One region of the Amphibacillus xylanus NBRC 15112 genome, then DNA from elsewhere that is predicted to be linked to it. Evidence: riboswitches for the same ligand, from Rfam matches in the RefSeq annotation. Region 1 holds a riboswitch; each other region holds the start of a gene.

What was found. Region 1 has a riboswitch for S-adenosylmethionine ahead of AXY_RS11575 (methionine ABC transporter ATP-binding protein). Riboswitches for the same ligand answer to the same signal wherever they lie in the genome.
Region 2: another riboswitch for S-adenosylmethionine. It lies ahead of AXY_RS04215 (methionine ABC transporter ATP-binding protein); the one in region 1 lies ahead of AXY_RS11575 (methionine ABC transporter ATP-binding protein).
Region 3: another riboswitch for S-adenosylmethionine. It lies ahead of AXY_RS10575 (O-acetylhomoserine aminocarboxypropyltransferase/cysteine synthase family protein); the one in region 1 lies ahead of AXY_RS11575 (methionine ABC transporter ATP-binding protein).
Region 4: another riboswitch for S-adenosylmethionine. It lies ahead of AXY_RS10035 (methionine biosynthesis PLP-dependent protein); the one in region 1 lies ahead of AXY_RS11575 (methionine ABC transporter ATP-binding protein).

The regions. Positions count from the first base shown of each region.
Region 1 covers NC_018704.1:2,435,273-2,439,453, forward strand. The annotation lists gene AXY_RS11560 (M20 family metallopeptidase) at 1-18, opposite strand, end outside; gene AXY_RS11565 (MetQ/NlpA family ABC transporter substrate-binding protein) at 46-918, opposite strand; gene AXY_RS11570 (methionine ABC transporter permease) at 947-1,609, opposite strand; gene AXY_RS11575 (methionine ABC transporter ATP-binding protein) at 1,599-2,624, opposite strand; SAM riboswitch class I at 2,726-2,836, opposite strand; gene AXY_RS11580 (MFS transporter) at 2,973-4,130, opposite strand.
Region 2 covers NC_018704.1:844,010-848,190, forward strand. The annotation lists gene AXY_RS04200 (arsenate reductase family protein) at 90-446, shown strand; gene gcvH (glycine cleavage system protein GcvH) at 462-845, shown strand; gene AXY_RS04210 (TlpA family protein disulfide reductase) at 1,312-1,734, opposite strand; SAM riboswitch class I at 1,845-1,957, shown strand; gene AXY_RS04215 (methionine ABC transporter ATP-binding protein) at 2,050-3,066, shown strand; gene AXY_RS04220 (methionine ABC transporter permease) at 3,068-3,733, shown strand; gene AXY_RS04225 (MetQ/NlpA family ABC transporter substrate-binding protein) at 3,763-4,181, shown strand, end outside.
Region 3 covers NC_018704.1:2,193,327-2,197,507, forward strand. The annotation lists gene cls (cardiolipin synthase) at 1-442, opposite strand, end outside; gene AXY_RS10570 (Hsp20/alpha crystallin family protein) at 896-1,342, opposite strand; SAM riboswitch class I at 1,490-1,591, shown strand; gene AXY_RS10575 (O-acetylhomoserine aminocarboxypropyltransferase/cysteine synthase family protein) at 1,681-3,360, shown strand; gene AXY_RS10580 (GDSL-type esterase/lipase family protein) at 3,498-4,181, shown strand, end outside.
Region 4 covers NC_018704.1:2,071,398-2,075,578, reverse strand. The annotation lists gene AXY_RS10040 (NAD/NADP-dependent octopine/nopaline dehydrogenase family protein) at 1-553, shown strand, start outside; SAM riboswitch class I at 1,607-1,716, shown strand; gene AXY_RS10035 (methionine biosynthesis PLP-dependent protein) at 1,792-2,889, shown strand; gene AXY_RS10030 (5-methyltetrahydropteroyltriglutamate--homocysteine S-methyltransferase) at 2,908-4,005, shown strand; gene AXY_RS10025 (2-hydroxymuconate tautomerase) at 4,093-4,181, shown strand, end outside.

The DNA.
Region 1 (4,181 bases):
AGTTTTACTAATTGTCATTATAAATTCCCCCTATGAATTTTTAATTTAATTCCCTTGCTTTAACTCCTCAAATAACTGTTCAATTTCCTCATCGGATAACTCAATAATAAACGACCCGTGATTTGTATCTTCAGCAATGGCTGCTGCAATATCTGGTTCTTGATACAATTCAACAATCTTTTTATAGACTTCGTTATCTTTATCTTCTGTTCGAGCTGCAATCAAATTGATGTATGGATAGACACTCTCATCCTCACCTGATTCTCTGTAAATTGGGTCATTCGCAGGATCAAAACCAGCCTGACCGGCAATTCCGTTGTTGATAATAGATCCAGCGACATCTGGTAAAACGCGCGGTGTTTGCTGTGCTACCATTGGGATAATTTCAAGATTTAGTGGGTTATCTATTACCTTGCTTGGATCACCAAACAGACCAAAATCATCTGCAAGTGTAATCAAACCAGCGCTCTCTAATAATCGCAATGCTCGTGCTTGGTTCGATGGGTCATCTGGAATTGCAATTTTGTCGCCTGCTTTTAATTCACTGATATTTGTTATTTTTTCTGAATAAAGACCTAACGGTGCAAAAACTGTTGAACCAATCGGATAAAGGTCATTGCCACTTTCATTAACGTACTGTGCTAAGAAGGAAAAGTGTTGGAAAGCATTTAAATCAACTTCACCTTCAGCAAGTGCATTGTTTGGAATTGTATAATCGGTGAACTCAACTAACTCGATTTCAATGCCTTCTTTTGCAGCTTTTTCTTTTAAAATTGGCCACTGCTTACCGTCTGAACCGTTCACTCCAATTTTGACAAGTACAGGATCATCTGCTGTTGCAGTCTTACCACTTGTTGAATCACACGCGACTAGAAACAAGACGACAAGTAAAACTAATAAACTCTTAAACTTTTTCATAATTAGATCTCTCCCTTATTTTCAAAAATTACTTTCTCATGATCTTTCTAGAAATTGTGTTACCAACCCACTGAGCACTTTGAACAAGAACGATTAATATTAACACCGTCACCGCCATCACACTTGTATCGAACCGTTGATAGCCGTAAGTCATTGCCAGATGTCCCAAACCACCCCCTCCAACTGTTCCTGCAATTGCTGAAAAGTCGATTAAACTAATTGTCATAAATGTTAAGCCAAGGATCAGTGGACCAAGCGCTTCTGGGATTAGCACAGTACAAATGATTCTCAATGGACCTGCCCCCATAGCCTGAGCTGCTTCAATGACACCTGGATCAATATTGACAAGGTTATTTTCAACAACTCGAGCAATCGAAAAGCTCGCCACAATCGTCATTGGGAAAATCGCAGCAACCGTACCAATCGTTGTGCCAATGACTTGACGCGTAATTGGTGAAATTGCAACTAAAAATATAATAAATGGAATTGGGCGAATTAAATTAATAACAAAGTTTAATAGATTGAAGACAAACTTGTTTTCAAGCAGATGATTATCTCTTGAAACATATAACAATAACCCAATCGTTAAGCCTAAAATTGTACCGAAGAACAGTGTACTCGCAACCATGAAGATCGTTTCACCTGTTGCTTCAACGACTCTCGGCCAAAAAGTTATCCAATCAACGTTCATTAATATCAACCTCCCTCACTTCAACTAGATTCGATAATTCAGTTAGAACCTTTTGCTTATTACCTTCATCCCCAATAAGAGAAATTATCATATTGCCAAAAAGCTGCTCCTGTAATTCCTGGACTGAGCCATAAATAATATTAAAATCTACGTTGTATTTCTTTGTAATCGTTGATAGTAATGGATCAACAGTAGATGAACCCTTGAAGATAACACGATATAATTTGCCGCCATTATTTCTCTGCCACTCTTGTAAAATCGTATCTGAAGGTAAATCTTTTTGTACCGATTGAATAAAGCGACGTGTAGTCGTATGCTTCGGATTTGTAAAAACATCAAAGACCGGACCTGACTCAATCACTCGACCACTTTCCATTACCGCAACTTTATTACAAATAGATTGAATTACATGCATTTCGTGAGTGATTAATAAAATGGTTACGCCTAGTTCACGATTCACCTTCTTTAGCAACCTCAAGATATCCTGCGTTGTTTCTGGATCTAAAGCTGAGGTTGCTTCATCACAAATCAAAATCTCAGGAGACGAAGCAAGTGCTCTTGCAATGCCTACTCGTTGTTTTTGACCTCCTGACAACTGTTCAGGATAGTCCTTGGCTTTATCAGATAATCCAACGAATTCAAGTAATTCAGTAACTCGTTCTTTAATCTCATGTTTGTTATAGCCGGCTACTTTAAGTGGATAAGCAATATTTCCAGCAACATTACGTGATGTTAATAAATTAAAGTTTTGAAAAATCATCCCGATTTGGCTCCGCTGCTTCCGCAATTGTTTGGCCGATAGCTTACTAATATCTATATCCCTGATAAAAACCGAGCCCTTTGTCGGTCGCTCTAACTGATTAACAAGCCGTAATAATGTACTTTTTCCAGCACCACTAAAGCCAATAATGCCAAAAATATCACCTTCACTCACCTCGAGTGACACATCTTGAACAGCATGAACCTGCCTTTTTCCAATCGTAAACGTTTTGGATACATCACTGAACTTAATCACGAACCATTCCCCCCACATAGAAAACTTTTGCAAAAACAAAAAATCCTTCCTTTTCAAAAGATGAAAAGAAAGGATTCTATCCGAAAATTAGAAACCGCTCTTTCTCATCTTTCAAATGCATATCGCACTTGTAGGAATTGGCACAGTTTTCATAAATGAATCTGTTGCCGAGATATCATTGGGCCTAGTCCCTCCATCTCTCTGGATAAGAAAAAACAAACTATTTAGTTTTTTATTAAAAGTTGTAAATCCAATTATATAGCGAACTTTTTAATTGTCAACCGTTTTTTGAAAATTTTTATTATTAAGTTAATAAACTAAATTCTATAAAAATTGATTCGCCTGGGATTAGTTGTTAATCATTGAGTTTATTTGATTTAGTTTAATCGAGAATCCATAATAAGCTGAACAGAGCGCTAAAATAAATCCACCAATTAAAAATGATAGTGAAATAGTCGGAAAAACGCCTGTAACAAATGGCCCTGCCAACACACCAAATGCCATAAAACAAATTAATAATCCAAAGCCAATGCCTCGATTAACGTCTGAAGGACCCTCTACAACACCTTGTAAAATCGGTAATAATACACAAGCAAATCCAAACCCGTACATGGTCATTAATATATACAGAATGGGAACTAAATTAATAAAACTAATCATGAATAGACATAAAGACAATATTAGCATTCCAAAGATTATGATGATCTCTGTTGAAAAACGCTCAAAGAGTTTTTTAGTTGGTAGGAGTAATACAATACTACTAACTAGAATAAAAACAGTGAGCAAATACACCGTTAAGCTAGATGATTCTCCTAATGTAGCTATTTTTTGTGGTAGTAGGTAGTGCAATGTGCCTTGAGTAAACATCAATAATAGCGCAGCAGAATAGCTATAGCCCATTACTGATTGATTGACTAAGACAAATGTCGCCTTAAGGTATTTTGAGAAGCTTAATATTCGTTGCGCTACTTCAGGTTCTTTTATTATAAAAATACTAACAACACCGAGCGCAAATATTAACAAACTGATTGAGTAAAATACAGATTCAACAACAAAATGTTTGCTCATAATAACACCAAAACTTGATCCAAGAAATGAAGCCAGACATATGATACAAGCTGAATATTTTATAAAACTACCTTTAACTACTGATGTCTCAATTGTTGATAATTGAACAAGTATACTAGTAAATAAAAACCCACTAAATAAGCCATGGACAAATCTAATCGTTAACAATTGACCCGGTGAATGAACAAATAGATAAACAACTAATATCCCAGATACTGCGAACAACCCAATGATTGAAATGAATTTTGCACCTACTTGATCAATCAAATAACCAGAAAGAATGGCTCCGATCATTACCGCCATTAAATACACAACAAATAAAATAATTAGCATCATATCAGACCCGCCCAAGACAACCATAAACGAACTGATAATTGAGCTATGTGCAAAGACTTCAAATACTGAAACAAACAATAAAGCGAAAATTATATAGATCATTTTCATTATCCCTTTTCTATAAAATTATTTAATCTAGCTAACCTATCTATA
Region 2 (4,181 bases), 980 kb from region 1:
GTTCACATATTAGTCAATAAGCAGTTTACTAGCAAAAACGAGCTATCCAACTTATACTATACATATTAGTTGATAACTAAGGAGTGAATATGTTGCTTGAGTTTTATTGTTATCCAAAGTGCAGTACATGTCGTAATGCAAAGAAATGGTTAGATGAAAATAATGTAGAATATCGGGATCTTAATATTGTGGAAAAGACGCCAACTGCCGAGCAATTAACTAAGATCATTAAAATAAGTGAGTTGCCAATTAAACGGTTCTTTAATACGAGTGGCATTAAGTATCGAGAAATGCAACTTAAAGATAAATTGCCAGCTATGACAGAAGAAGAGCAAATTCAAATCTTAGCCTCTGATGGCATGTTGATTAAACGTCCACTTGCATTTGATGGTAATCATGTTACATTAGGATTTAAGATAGAAGAATACGAACAAGTTTGGAAATAATAAAGGAGGATTTTCATGAGTGTTCCAAGTAATTTAAAATATTCAGATGAACATGTGTGGGTTAAGCAAGAAGGCGACAGCTTTCGAATAGGAATTACTGAGCATGCGCAAGATGAGCTTGGGGATATTGTATTTGTTGAATTACCTGAAGTTGCTGATCAACTATCTGCAACAGACACATTTGGGAGTGTAGAGTCTGTTAAAACAGTATCTGAGCTCTATGCACCAATCTCATTAGTTGTAACGGAAGTAAATGAAGAGCTAGAAGATCAGCCAGAATTAGTTAATGAATCACCATATGAGAATGGTTGGTTAATTGTAGCTAAGGCGACTGATGAAAAAGAGCTAGAGCAGTTGTTAACAGCTGAGCAGTATGAAAAGCTTTTAGATCAAGCCTAAAATGAGTCAAATTAAAGGTGACACTAGCTTAAACTTGGATTAGGAGACTTACTTAATCAAGTTTAACCGGCTAGTGTTGATTTTTTTGCGTGATTTTATAGAATTAGACCGGTTGGTAAAAAATTATAAAAGTGCTAAGATTAAGTCAATAAATCTCAATTTAGAAAGATTGCCTTATTGTATCAGTGGGCTTTCCAGAATATTTTGCAAGTTAACTGCGTCTACTTAGTAAATAATTGATAGGAGTGATTAAGTTGAGGAATAGGCAACTTATTATAAAACTCATCTTAACAGTTATAATATTTTTTATTCTGTTTATTTTAGTTAGATGGTTGATTAACATCGAGTTTGTGCCATGGTCGATTGTGACAGATGTTCTGTTATTATTACTCATCCTACCATTAAACTTATGGGTATCTTACACATTGTCTAGTAGGATTATGAATCGATTTTTAAAATGACTTGTCTAGATAAACGGACGAATCGTATCGATTAACTCAATCAGATCTACTTGTCCTGTTATTTGCTTAATCAATTCACCTTTTGGATTGATGATTACTGTTGTAGGTACGCCATGACAATTATATGTACGGTATGTTTCAACTCCTCGATCAATTAATGTTGGTTGTGTTAAATATTCACGGAAATATTTGAGACCAGCGATGGTGCTACGTTCTCTGCCAGAAACATTTATCGTAAGGAATTTTACGATATTCTTATCGCTTGCTTGATAAAGTTTTTCCTTTAACATTAAATCAACACTACACTCTGGACACCACGAAGTCCAAAATGTTAGAACAATGATATTTCCAAGATGATCCTCTAAGTTAAAAATCTCACTCTGATCGTCTAAATAAGGTAATTGAAATATAGGTGCTTTCAAAATCATTCATCCAATTCTATTTTTTTTATAGTATAACATGTATTAGCAATTTTCAAAAAAACAATTGACACTATAAAGATCAAATGCTATGATATCAGTTAATTAAATATAATATTCTCTTATTTAGAGTGGTGGAGGGACTGGCCCGATGAAACCCGGCAACCGTTAAACAATGTTTGTTTAAAATGGTGCCAATTCCTGCAAAGCAAAAAGCTTTGATAGATGAGAGAGCATAGAGACTAGATATAAAAATACGTCTTTCTGTTCTTTCATAAACAGAAAGGCGTTTTTATTTCGTCATTTTAAAGGATGGGGAGTCAAATGATTAAAATAAGTCAACTAACAAAACGATTTTCCTTAGGTAAAAGTGAGATACATGCAGTTGACAAGATTAATTTATCGATTAAGCCGGGAGAAATTTTTGGTGTTATCGGCTATAGTGGGGCAGGGAAAAGTACATTTGTCCGTTTGATAAATCGACTTGAGGAGCCAACAAGTGGATCAATTATTATTGATGATGAGGATATTACGAAATTATCCAAAAAGGAACTACGATTAAGACGACAAGATATTGGGATGATTTTTCAACATTTTAATTTACTTTGGTCACGGACAGTTCGTGAGAATATTGCATTTCCATTAGAGATTGCCGGTATTGAAAAAGCTGAACGTGAAAAAAGAGTTGATGAACTGATTAACTTAGTCGGATTAATAGGGAGAGAAGATGCTTATCCCTCACAATTAAGTGGTGGTCAAAAGCAAAGAGTGGGTATTGCTCGTGCTTTGGCAAATCGTCCGAAGATCTTACTTTGTGATGAGGCTACTTCAGCTTTGGATCCAGAAACAACAGATTCTATATTATCGTTATTAGTGGATATAAATGAAAAATTAGGATTGACGATTATTCTCATTACACATGAAATGGATGTCATTCAAAAGATTTGTCATAACGTAGCGGTCATGGAAAATGGTCGAATTGTCGAACAAGGGGCCGTACTCGACTTGTTTTCAAATCCACAACATCAAGTTACAAAACGATTTGTTGAACAAGTGATGGGTAAACCTGATGAAGAGGTCACTGAAGAAACTTTGCTTCAAACTGTTTCAACAGGAAAACTCTTGAAGCTACAGTTTATTGGCGAGACAACAAATCAATCGTTAATTAGTCAAGTAGCTAAAAAGTTTGATGTGGAGCTAAATATATTACATGGTAATATTAAGCAGACACAAGCCGGTCCTTATGGATCACTGTATGTTCATATAACTGGTCGTGATGAATGGATTGAATCAGCGATTAAGTATATTCAATCAACCACTGTTAAAGTGGAGGTGATTTGACATGACTAATTTGTTTCCAAATGTTGAATGGCTAGATTTAATTGAAGCAACTGGTGAAACACTATACATGACATTAGTGTCGATGCTTGGCACATTAGTATTAGGTCTAATATTAGGATTAGTTCTATACCTTACATCACCGGATGGACTTTGGGAAAATAAATACATTAACTTAATAGTAGCTACTGTAGTGAATGTTTTTCGAGCGATTCCTTTTGCTATTTTAATTTTCTTACTATTTCCATTTACAATGCTATTATTCGGAACTTTCAGAGGAACTAATGCAGCTTTACCTGCATTGATTATCGGTGCTGCTCCATTTTATGCCCGATTGGTTGAGATTGCTTTACGAGAAGTAGATAAAGGTGTAATTGAGGCCGCTGAATCGATGGGAGCAAAAGTTTCAACAATTATTTGGAAGGTTCTGATCAAGGAGTCAATGCCTGCGCTTGTATCTGGTATTACCGTAACGACAATTGCTATCGTTGGCTATACCGCAGTAGCAGGAATGATCGGAGCTGGAGGATTAGGTGACTATGCCTATTACTTTGGCTTCACAAGACGTGATTTTGATATTGTCTTTGTTTGTACTGTTTTAATTATCGTTATCGTTTTCGTTTTTCAATTTATTGGTGATTTTATCACGAAGAAAATTGATAAGCGTTAATATAAAAAAAACAATAAGGGGAGATAATAATGAAAAAGAGATTGTTGGGTATTGTTTTAATTATTGCAAGTTTGTTTCTAGCAGCATGTGGGGATTCAAGTTCTGATGAAAATGTAATAAAAGTAGGGGCGACTAGTGTGCCACACGGGGAAATATTAGAAGAAATCTCTGATCTATTGGCTGAAGAAGGTATTGAGCTTGTGATTGAAACTTACACAGATTACGCACTACCAAATGAAGATTTAGCACGTGGAGAACTTGATGCAAACTTCTTTCAACATATACCATTTTTAGAAAAATCAATTGCTGAGAATAATTATGATATTGTCAATCTTGGTGGTGTTCATATTGAACCATTAGGTATTTATTCAAAAGAGATTACAAGTATTGATCAAATTGAACCAGGTACTGAAATCATTATTAGTCGTAATATCCCTGACCATGGCCG
Region 3 (4,181 bases), 240 kb from region 1:
AAATATAGTATTGGATATGAATATGATCCTTTGCCTCAGTTAAATCTTTTATAAGTCGGTCAAATTTTGCTTGTCCGTCATTAAAAACCTCTACCTTATTCTCATGAGTTAAAATAGCATCATTATTGCGCAAGTGTAAGTAGAATAAATCAATATTATCTTTATAAAGATCGGGAATAGGAAAACTCCCTTCATCCAATAATTCTAGTTGATTTGCTACGGCTTTCTTTACACCTAATTTACTTTTGTTATCCCAAATAAATAGTTGCTTACGACTCAGCTTGCGTCCGAAAATTAAATAAAGTAAAAAACCAAAGATCGGGATAAATGTAATAACAAGAATCCAAGCCCATGTTGACGTTGGATTTCTATGCTCAAGAAAAACAATTGCAATGACTAAAAGAAAGTTTAAAAATATAATAAGTTCAGTAAAGCCCAACATATAAACCCCCTTCCTTGTCCTAAATATACCATAAAACTCAATAATTGTTCACAAATATACATGAATGAATTTCATAATGACTTAATTGGCTATAAAACACGAACAATTGGGTTACAGGTGACGCGGTGATTTCCACTCTAGGCGGACGCTTTCCGCGGGATCGGCCTCAGCTAATTGATAAAAGCTTTTCAAGCTTTTATCACTGGATCTTCGGACACGATTGTTCCCGCTGGAGTCGCCGCCTGCCGTTCCAATCACTTGATTAGGCTTCTTTATTTACGTATTATATTGTATTTTCATTTGTAATTGTTCGTGTTCTTAACTAGATTTTTGTATTATGAAATTGACTCACATTTGTAAGCTAAAAAAATCGCTTCTGATTATATTTAGCAAAACTAATGAATCTAGTCATAATCAAAAGCGGTTGTACAAAATCATTCAGAGAGATTTAAGCTAATCTAGTAAAAGATCTCTTTTATTAATTCTTTGTTTTCTTGCTTTAACTTTAAGTAAGCCATTTCTGAAATCTGCTTTTAGTGTTGAAGGAATAATTGCACCGGGTAAAAGAATGATACTTTCTCTTGAGCGAGTAAACTGTTTAAAGTGATAGAGATCTTTTTGATCGTCTTTAATTTCCTGACTCTCATCCTCAGTTACTTGTACAATTAAGCGGTTGTCTCGAATGAACATTTTAATCCGGTCTTTAGTGACACCAGGTAATTGATATGTGACGATCCACTCATCTTCTGTGTTTTTAATATAAGTTGGTATTTGTTTGTTTTGAAAAAATTGATCGATCGATGCGAGTAGGCTGTCATCTGAATAGCGCTGGAATAGACTATCCATTTTTCTGACCCACTCTCGAGCGGCTTTTAAAAAGTCTTGTTCATATTCTGCCATTTTCCTCAACTCCTATCCTTCAATAATTTATGCGTTTGATAAGAGTTTTGTGCTATTCTCACCAATTTGTCTAAATTGTTTAAATTTTTAAACTAATTACTTGACGAATAGTTTATTCTCCACTATAATCCATACTAATATGTATAGCTCTTATCGAGAGTGGCGGAGGGAATAGGCCCTACGAAGCCCAGCAACCTACTTGTAAGAAAGGTGCTAAATCCTACAGATGATGAATCTGACAGATAAGACGAGGCTAAGACACCGCAACCTCTTCTTACTTAGAAGAGGTTTTTTTGTAAATAGAGTTATACATACACATTCAAGGAGGAGATTAAAAAATGTCAAAAGAACAGTTTCGTTCAACCGGTGTAGAAACGCAATTGATTCATGGGGGGCAACAGGTTGACCCAACAACTCAATCACGGGCAGTTCCAATCTATCAAACAACTTCTTATGTGTTCAAAGATACGGAGCATGCACAAAACTTATTCGCTCTAGCTGAGCCTGGCAACATCTATACGCGGATCATGAATCCAACGATTGATGCATTTGAGCAGCGTGTTGCGATATTGGAAGATGGTGTGGCTGCTGTAGCAACTGCTTCAGGAATGTCTGCGATTACGTTAGCGATTTTTAACCTCGCAGGAACTGGTGATGAAATTATTGCTGATAGTAATTTATATGGCGGAACTTATAATTTATTCAAAGAGACACTACCTAAGTATGGTATAAATGTTGTTTTTGTTGATGGTACAGATCCTGAGAATTTTAGAGCGGCTATTACTGATAAGACAAAAGCGATTTTTGCTGAAACAATTACTAATCCATCTTTATATGTGTTTGATATTGAAGCGGTCGCTGATATTGCCCATGAACATGGTGTGCCGTTAATTATTGATAATACTTTTGCATCACCATATGGTGCGAAGCCAATTCAATGGGGTGCAGATATCGTCATTCACTCTGCGACAAAATGGATTGGTGGTCATGGGACTTCAATAGGCGGAATTGTTGTCGATGGTGGTCGATTTGATTGGACACAAGGACGTTTTTCTGGCTTTACTGAACCAGATGAAACGTATCACGGTATCCGCTTTGGCACTGATGTCGGTCCAGCTGCTTTCGCATTAAAATTACGCGTACAATTATTACGTGATATCGGACCTTCATTAAGTCCTCAAAATGCTTTTTATTTCTTACAAGGGTTAGAAACATTAAACCTACGTATTAAGCGTCATTCGGAAAATACGGAAAAAGTAGCAAGCTATTTAGTGAATCACCCTGAAGTTGAATGGGTAAACTACCCTGGCTTAGCATCACACCCTTCTCATGAATTAGCTAAGAAATACTTAATTGATACGTTCGGATCAATTATTACATTTGGTGTTAAGGGTGGGCGTGAGGTCGGTCGAAAAGTCATTGACCATATAAAACTATTCTCTCACGTTGCTAACGTTGGTGATGCAAAATCACTAATTATTCATCCAGCATCAACTACTCACCAGCAATTAGATGCAGAAGCGCTAAAAGCAAGTGGTGTATCAGAATCACTGATTCGTTTATCAGTTGGCTTAGAAAGTATTGACGATATTATTGCAGATCTAGATCAGGCAATTGCAAAAGCAACGGGAACAGAGCCTACTATTAAACTTAGTCTAGATGATGCAGTGCGTTGGGTACTAGAATCACCATTTGCTCGCGAAGATGGTGGGATTAGACCGAAGAATATAGTCATTGCTGGTGATCGGACTCAGCATAAATGTTTAGCAAAATTAACGAAATTAGGCTTTAAATTAACTGACTTAGCTGACAATACAGATCCAATTGATCTATTGTTTGTCTCCAATCCAAGTACAATCGACCAATTACCAGCTGATGCGAAGCTGATCTGGTTTAGAACTAAAGATGACTATACTGAATTAAAAGCTCAAGCCGAAGCAAATGATCAATTTTACGTTGAAGATCAATGTATTTTTGGTGCAGCTAAGAAAATTCGTGCCACACCTAAACATGATTAAATAAAAATAAACTTGCGCCGCTAATTGTTAGCGGTGCATTTTTTTCAAGATTAAATTGGGTACGTCCGAATCGTTTTATTTATTTCATTAAAGGGAATAAATAATATTATCTAACTATTTCTGAATGGGTGTTAACTATGACGCGACGACGAAAAATTAAATTGTTTTGGATAAGCATGACAGTTATCTTATTTGCCATATTTCTATTTCTTCTCTTAAGACCGAATCAATTTAATCAAACGACTGTTACAGAGCCAGATCAAGAACCTATTGATCAAGTTATCAGTCAAGTGGAAAGTATGGATGAAGAGGTTCAAACTGCAACAAATGATCTTTCACAAACACTTAAAGAAGCGGTTGAGCAAACGATAAATGTCTTTACCCAAAATGACTATTATATTACTGCTATTGGTGATTCGTTAACTCAAGGTGTTGGTGATGAAACAAATCGTGATGGCTACTTGTCAACGGTTAAGCGTCGCCTTTCAGCTATGGATTATCGAGTAAGAATTGATAACTTTGGTCAGAGAGGATTTAAAACAAATCAAGTCATTGATAGAATCAAAGAAGAAGCATCTGTTCAACGTTCCATTCGGCGAGCAGATATTATTTTGTTAACTGTCGGTGCAAATGATATGATTAAAATTGTTCGCGATAATATTTTAAGCTTAAATGAGGCGATTTTTGATGAAGAAATCGATCATTATCAATCTCGATTAATAGAACTATTCGAGCTCATTCAATCATACAATGAAGATGTGGAAATTTTTCTAATCGGGTTTTATAATCCTTTTGAAGGCTATTTTGATGAGGTTGAGGCA
Region 4 (4,181 bases), 360 kb from region 1:
CTACGTGCCTTCAGTCATCGAGGCAGCGTTGCATAATCCTAACTTGATTGTCCATACAGTTGGCGCAATCATGAGTATTCCTAGAATTGAAAAGACAAATGGAGACTATTGCATGTACCATGAAGTTTTCACACCTAGCGTATGGAATATACTCGAAGCACTTGATGCTGAGAAAATGGATGTTATGGAAAAGCTGGGCTCCGAGAGACTTTCTTACGTTGAGGCATGTAAGTATCGTAATACGTTGGACGATAGCCGCGATGCAAAAGAAGTTTTCTTCTGGTATGCTGCAATGCCAACTCGCGCTAAAGGCCCTGTTGTCGTTGATTCACGATATATTTCCGAAGACGTACCACAAGGCTTAGTTTTATTAGAAACGATCGCAGCAAAAGTCGATGTCGCAACACCAATTTGTACATCATTGATTAACATGGCATCAGCCGCTTTAGGTCGCGATTTACGTGAAGAAGGCCGAACAATCGAGCGCCTCGGCGAAGATATTGTTGAAAAAATAATTGCCGATCGAGAAGCACATCAACTAGAGCGAGTTTAGGAGAATTTTCGCTCTGCATGTGCTGACACCCTGTCATATGATGGGGTGTTTTTTGTTGTTAGCCCGGAAACAGCTATAATTTTTGCCGGAAAAGGGCTAATTGTTAACGTTTAGTTGTGAAAATTGCTCAAAAGTTGAAGATAAGTGGTTAATCGTAAACCTTTTGTGTTAAAACTCGCTCAAAGGTTGAAGATAATGCGTAAATCGTAAACGTTTAGTCGTAAAATCCGATCAAAGATTAAAGATTAGTGGTTAATCGTAAACGTTTGGTGTTAAATCACGCTTAAATGTTAAAGATAAGTCCGAATCGTTAACGTTTTGCGGTAAAACTTGCTCAAAGATTAAAGATAGAGCGTTAATCATTAACGTTTGGTGTTAAAAACCGATCAAAGGTTGAAGATAATGCTCTAATCGTTAACGTTTGGTGTTAAAACTTGTTCAAAGGTTGAAGATAATGCGTTAATCATTAACGTTTAGTCGTAAAATCTGCTAAAAGATTAAAGATTAGTGGTTAATCGTAAACGTTTGGTGTTAAATCACTCTCAAATGTTAAAGATAAGTCCGAATCGTAAATGTTTTGCGGTAAAGCTTGCTCAAAGATTAAAGATAGAGCGTTAATCATTAACGTTTGGTGTTAAAACTCGCTCAAAGGTTGAAGATAAAGCGTAAATCGTTAACGTTTAGTCGTAAAATCTGTTCAAAGGTTGAAGATAAGTCGCAAATCATTAACGTTTGTGCAAAAAACTTAATCAATCGTTAAAGATTCCACACCCCCACTCCATTTGCCGCTAACACAAAAGATGTGATTAGAAAATATATTTTCGGTAATACTGTTTAACATGGTAGATCATCCTTTCTATTAGTTAATCCTGTAACTATCAAGAGGATGTTCTACCTGTTTTTTAATTATACTTCTTCTTACACAAAATATTGTGTATCATCAACTTTTTCAGAAAATTAAAAAAACATCTTGATATTTTAAAGAAATTAGCTTAAGCTATTACATAAGTCAATTGCATCATTTAGAAGCGAGCTAAAATTGTATACTTTTATTTCTTATCCAGAGAGACTGAGGGATTGGCCCAGTGACGTCTCAGCAACCACCTTGTGTAGAGCAAGGAACGGTGCTAATTCCAAATAGGCAACTGCCTAGAAGATAAGAAGAATGCCTTTTTTTAGTTAAAGACTTTCTTCTTATAGAGAGTCTTTTTTATTTTGATAAAAGGAGGTGAAAAGTGGTGTTAAATCAGGAAACAATTTTGACACAATTGGGTAATCGGATTGATGAGGTAACAGGGGCGGTGAGTGCGCCAATCCATTTATCGACTGCATACCATCACAGGACGTTAGGTGAATCGACTGGTTTTGATTATACGAGAACAAAAAATCCGACGCGCCAGATTTTAGAGGATGGCATTGCTTTGCTAGAGGGTGGGGTAGCTGGTTTTGCCACGAGTTCTGGAATGGCGGCAATTGAGCTTGTGCTTGCTTTATTCAAAGTGGGTGATCAAGTGATCGGATCTGATCAGCTATATGGCGGGACGTATCGACTGCTTGAACATTGGCAAAACCAAGGGAAACTAAATGTGAGTTATGTAGACTTTGAACATTTGAGTGAGGTAGAAGCGGAGATTACTAGCGAGACGAAAGCAATTTTTATTGAAACGCCGACGAACCCGTTATTAACTGAAATTGATCTTGAAGCTGTAGCTGAGCTTACGCGCAAGCATAATCTTCTATTGATTGTTGATAATACGTTTTACACACCATATTTACAACAGCCTTTAAAGCTTGGCGCAGATATTGTTGTGCATAGTGCGACGAAATATTTGGCAGGACATAACGATGTTTTAGCTGGATTGGTTGTTGCAAAATCGCCTAAACTAGCTGAGCAACTTGCAGATTTACACAATAATATTGGTGCAACATTGTCACCATTTGATGCGTGGCTAGTCATTAGGGGGATGAAAACTTTAGCATTACGTTTAAAACAACAGGAGAAAAATGCAAAAGCGCTCGTTCAATTTTTAGCGGAACATCCATGTGTTGCTGAGGTCTTTTATCCGGGGAAAGGTGGGATGATCTCCTTCCAATTGAAAAACGGGAAATGGGTTAAACAATTTTTACAAGAATTAAAGTTAATTAGTTTTGCTGAAAGTTTGGGTGGGGTGGAAAGCTTTATAACGTATCCGGCCACACAGACGCACGCGGATATACCTGAACAAAAAAGGATTGAGTTAGGAATTGATGATCGATTGCTTCGATTTTCAGTAGGGATTGAAGCAGTTGAGGATTTAAAGACAGATATAACGAGAAGTTTTTCTAAATTAAACTAAGAAAGTGAGCGATGGGAAATGACGATTCAAGCACCATTTTATGCAGATCATGTTGGGAGTTTATTAAGACCTGAACGATTAAAGCAGGCACGTAAAGATTATAAAACAGGAAAAATTAGCTTAGCAGATTTAAAGCAGGTCGAGCTAGAGGAAGTGACGCATGTTGTTGAAAAGCAGATTGAGATTGGTTTAGAGGTTGTGACAGACGGGGAGTTCCGTCGTGATTGGTGGCATCTTGATTTTCTAGAAAATTTAATTGGGATCGAGGGGTATGTGCCTGACAGAGGTTATTCCTTTAAGGGTGTTGAGACTGAGGCGTATCACGTTAGAAATATAGGGAAAATTTCATTTAATCCTGAGCATCCATTTATTAATGATTTTATTGAATTGAACAAAATTGTCGCTGGACGTGCGGTAGTTAAACAAACGATTCCAAGTCCTAACCAATTGTTTAGGGAGGAGATTTTTAACTCAGAGATTTACCCAGACTATGAAGCGTATGCTGTTGATATCATTCAGGCGTACCGTGATGCGATTAAGGCATTTTATGATGCGGGGGTTCGTTATTTACAATTAGATGATGTCAACTTTGCTGTATTGGCATCACCTGAGATTGATTTTGATAGTGGACCATATAAGCGAGAGTACTTAATTGAATTAGCTGTTCGAGTCGTGAACGAGATTTTAGCAGATAAGCCAGAGGACTTAAAAGTGACAACCCATATTTGTCGTGGCAACTATCAATCGACCTACGCTTTCACAGGTAGCTATGAATATATTGCACCGACGGTTTTTGCTAATGAAAAGGTTGATGGCTTTTTCTTAGAATATGATGATGAGCGTTCTGGCGGGTTTGAGCCGCTTAAGCATATTCCGCATGGAGGCGCTAAGGTGGTGCTTGGCTTGATTACATCGAAGCGGGGTGAACTTGAGGACGTTGATGAAGTGAAAGCGAGAATTAAGGAAGCGGCAAAATATGTGCCGTTAGAGCAACTATGCCTAAGCCCGCAATGTGGTTTTGCTTCGACACATCATGGTAACTTACTTACTGAACAGGACCAGTGGAATAAGCTTGAGCATGTCGTTAAGATTGCTAAAGAAGTTTGGGGTAAATAAGCTACAGTTAGGTGAATGGATGATTTTTCTTCGCAGGTAGTGTACACTAACGGTAAATTATTTTTTGAAAAAAGGAAGTGGACTATCATGCCATATGTCACGATAAAAATGTTAGCAGGTCGCACAGAAGAGCAAAAACGTGCCTGCGTTGAAAAAGTAACTGATGCAATAGTCGA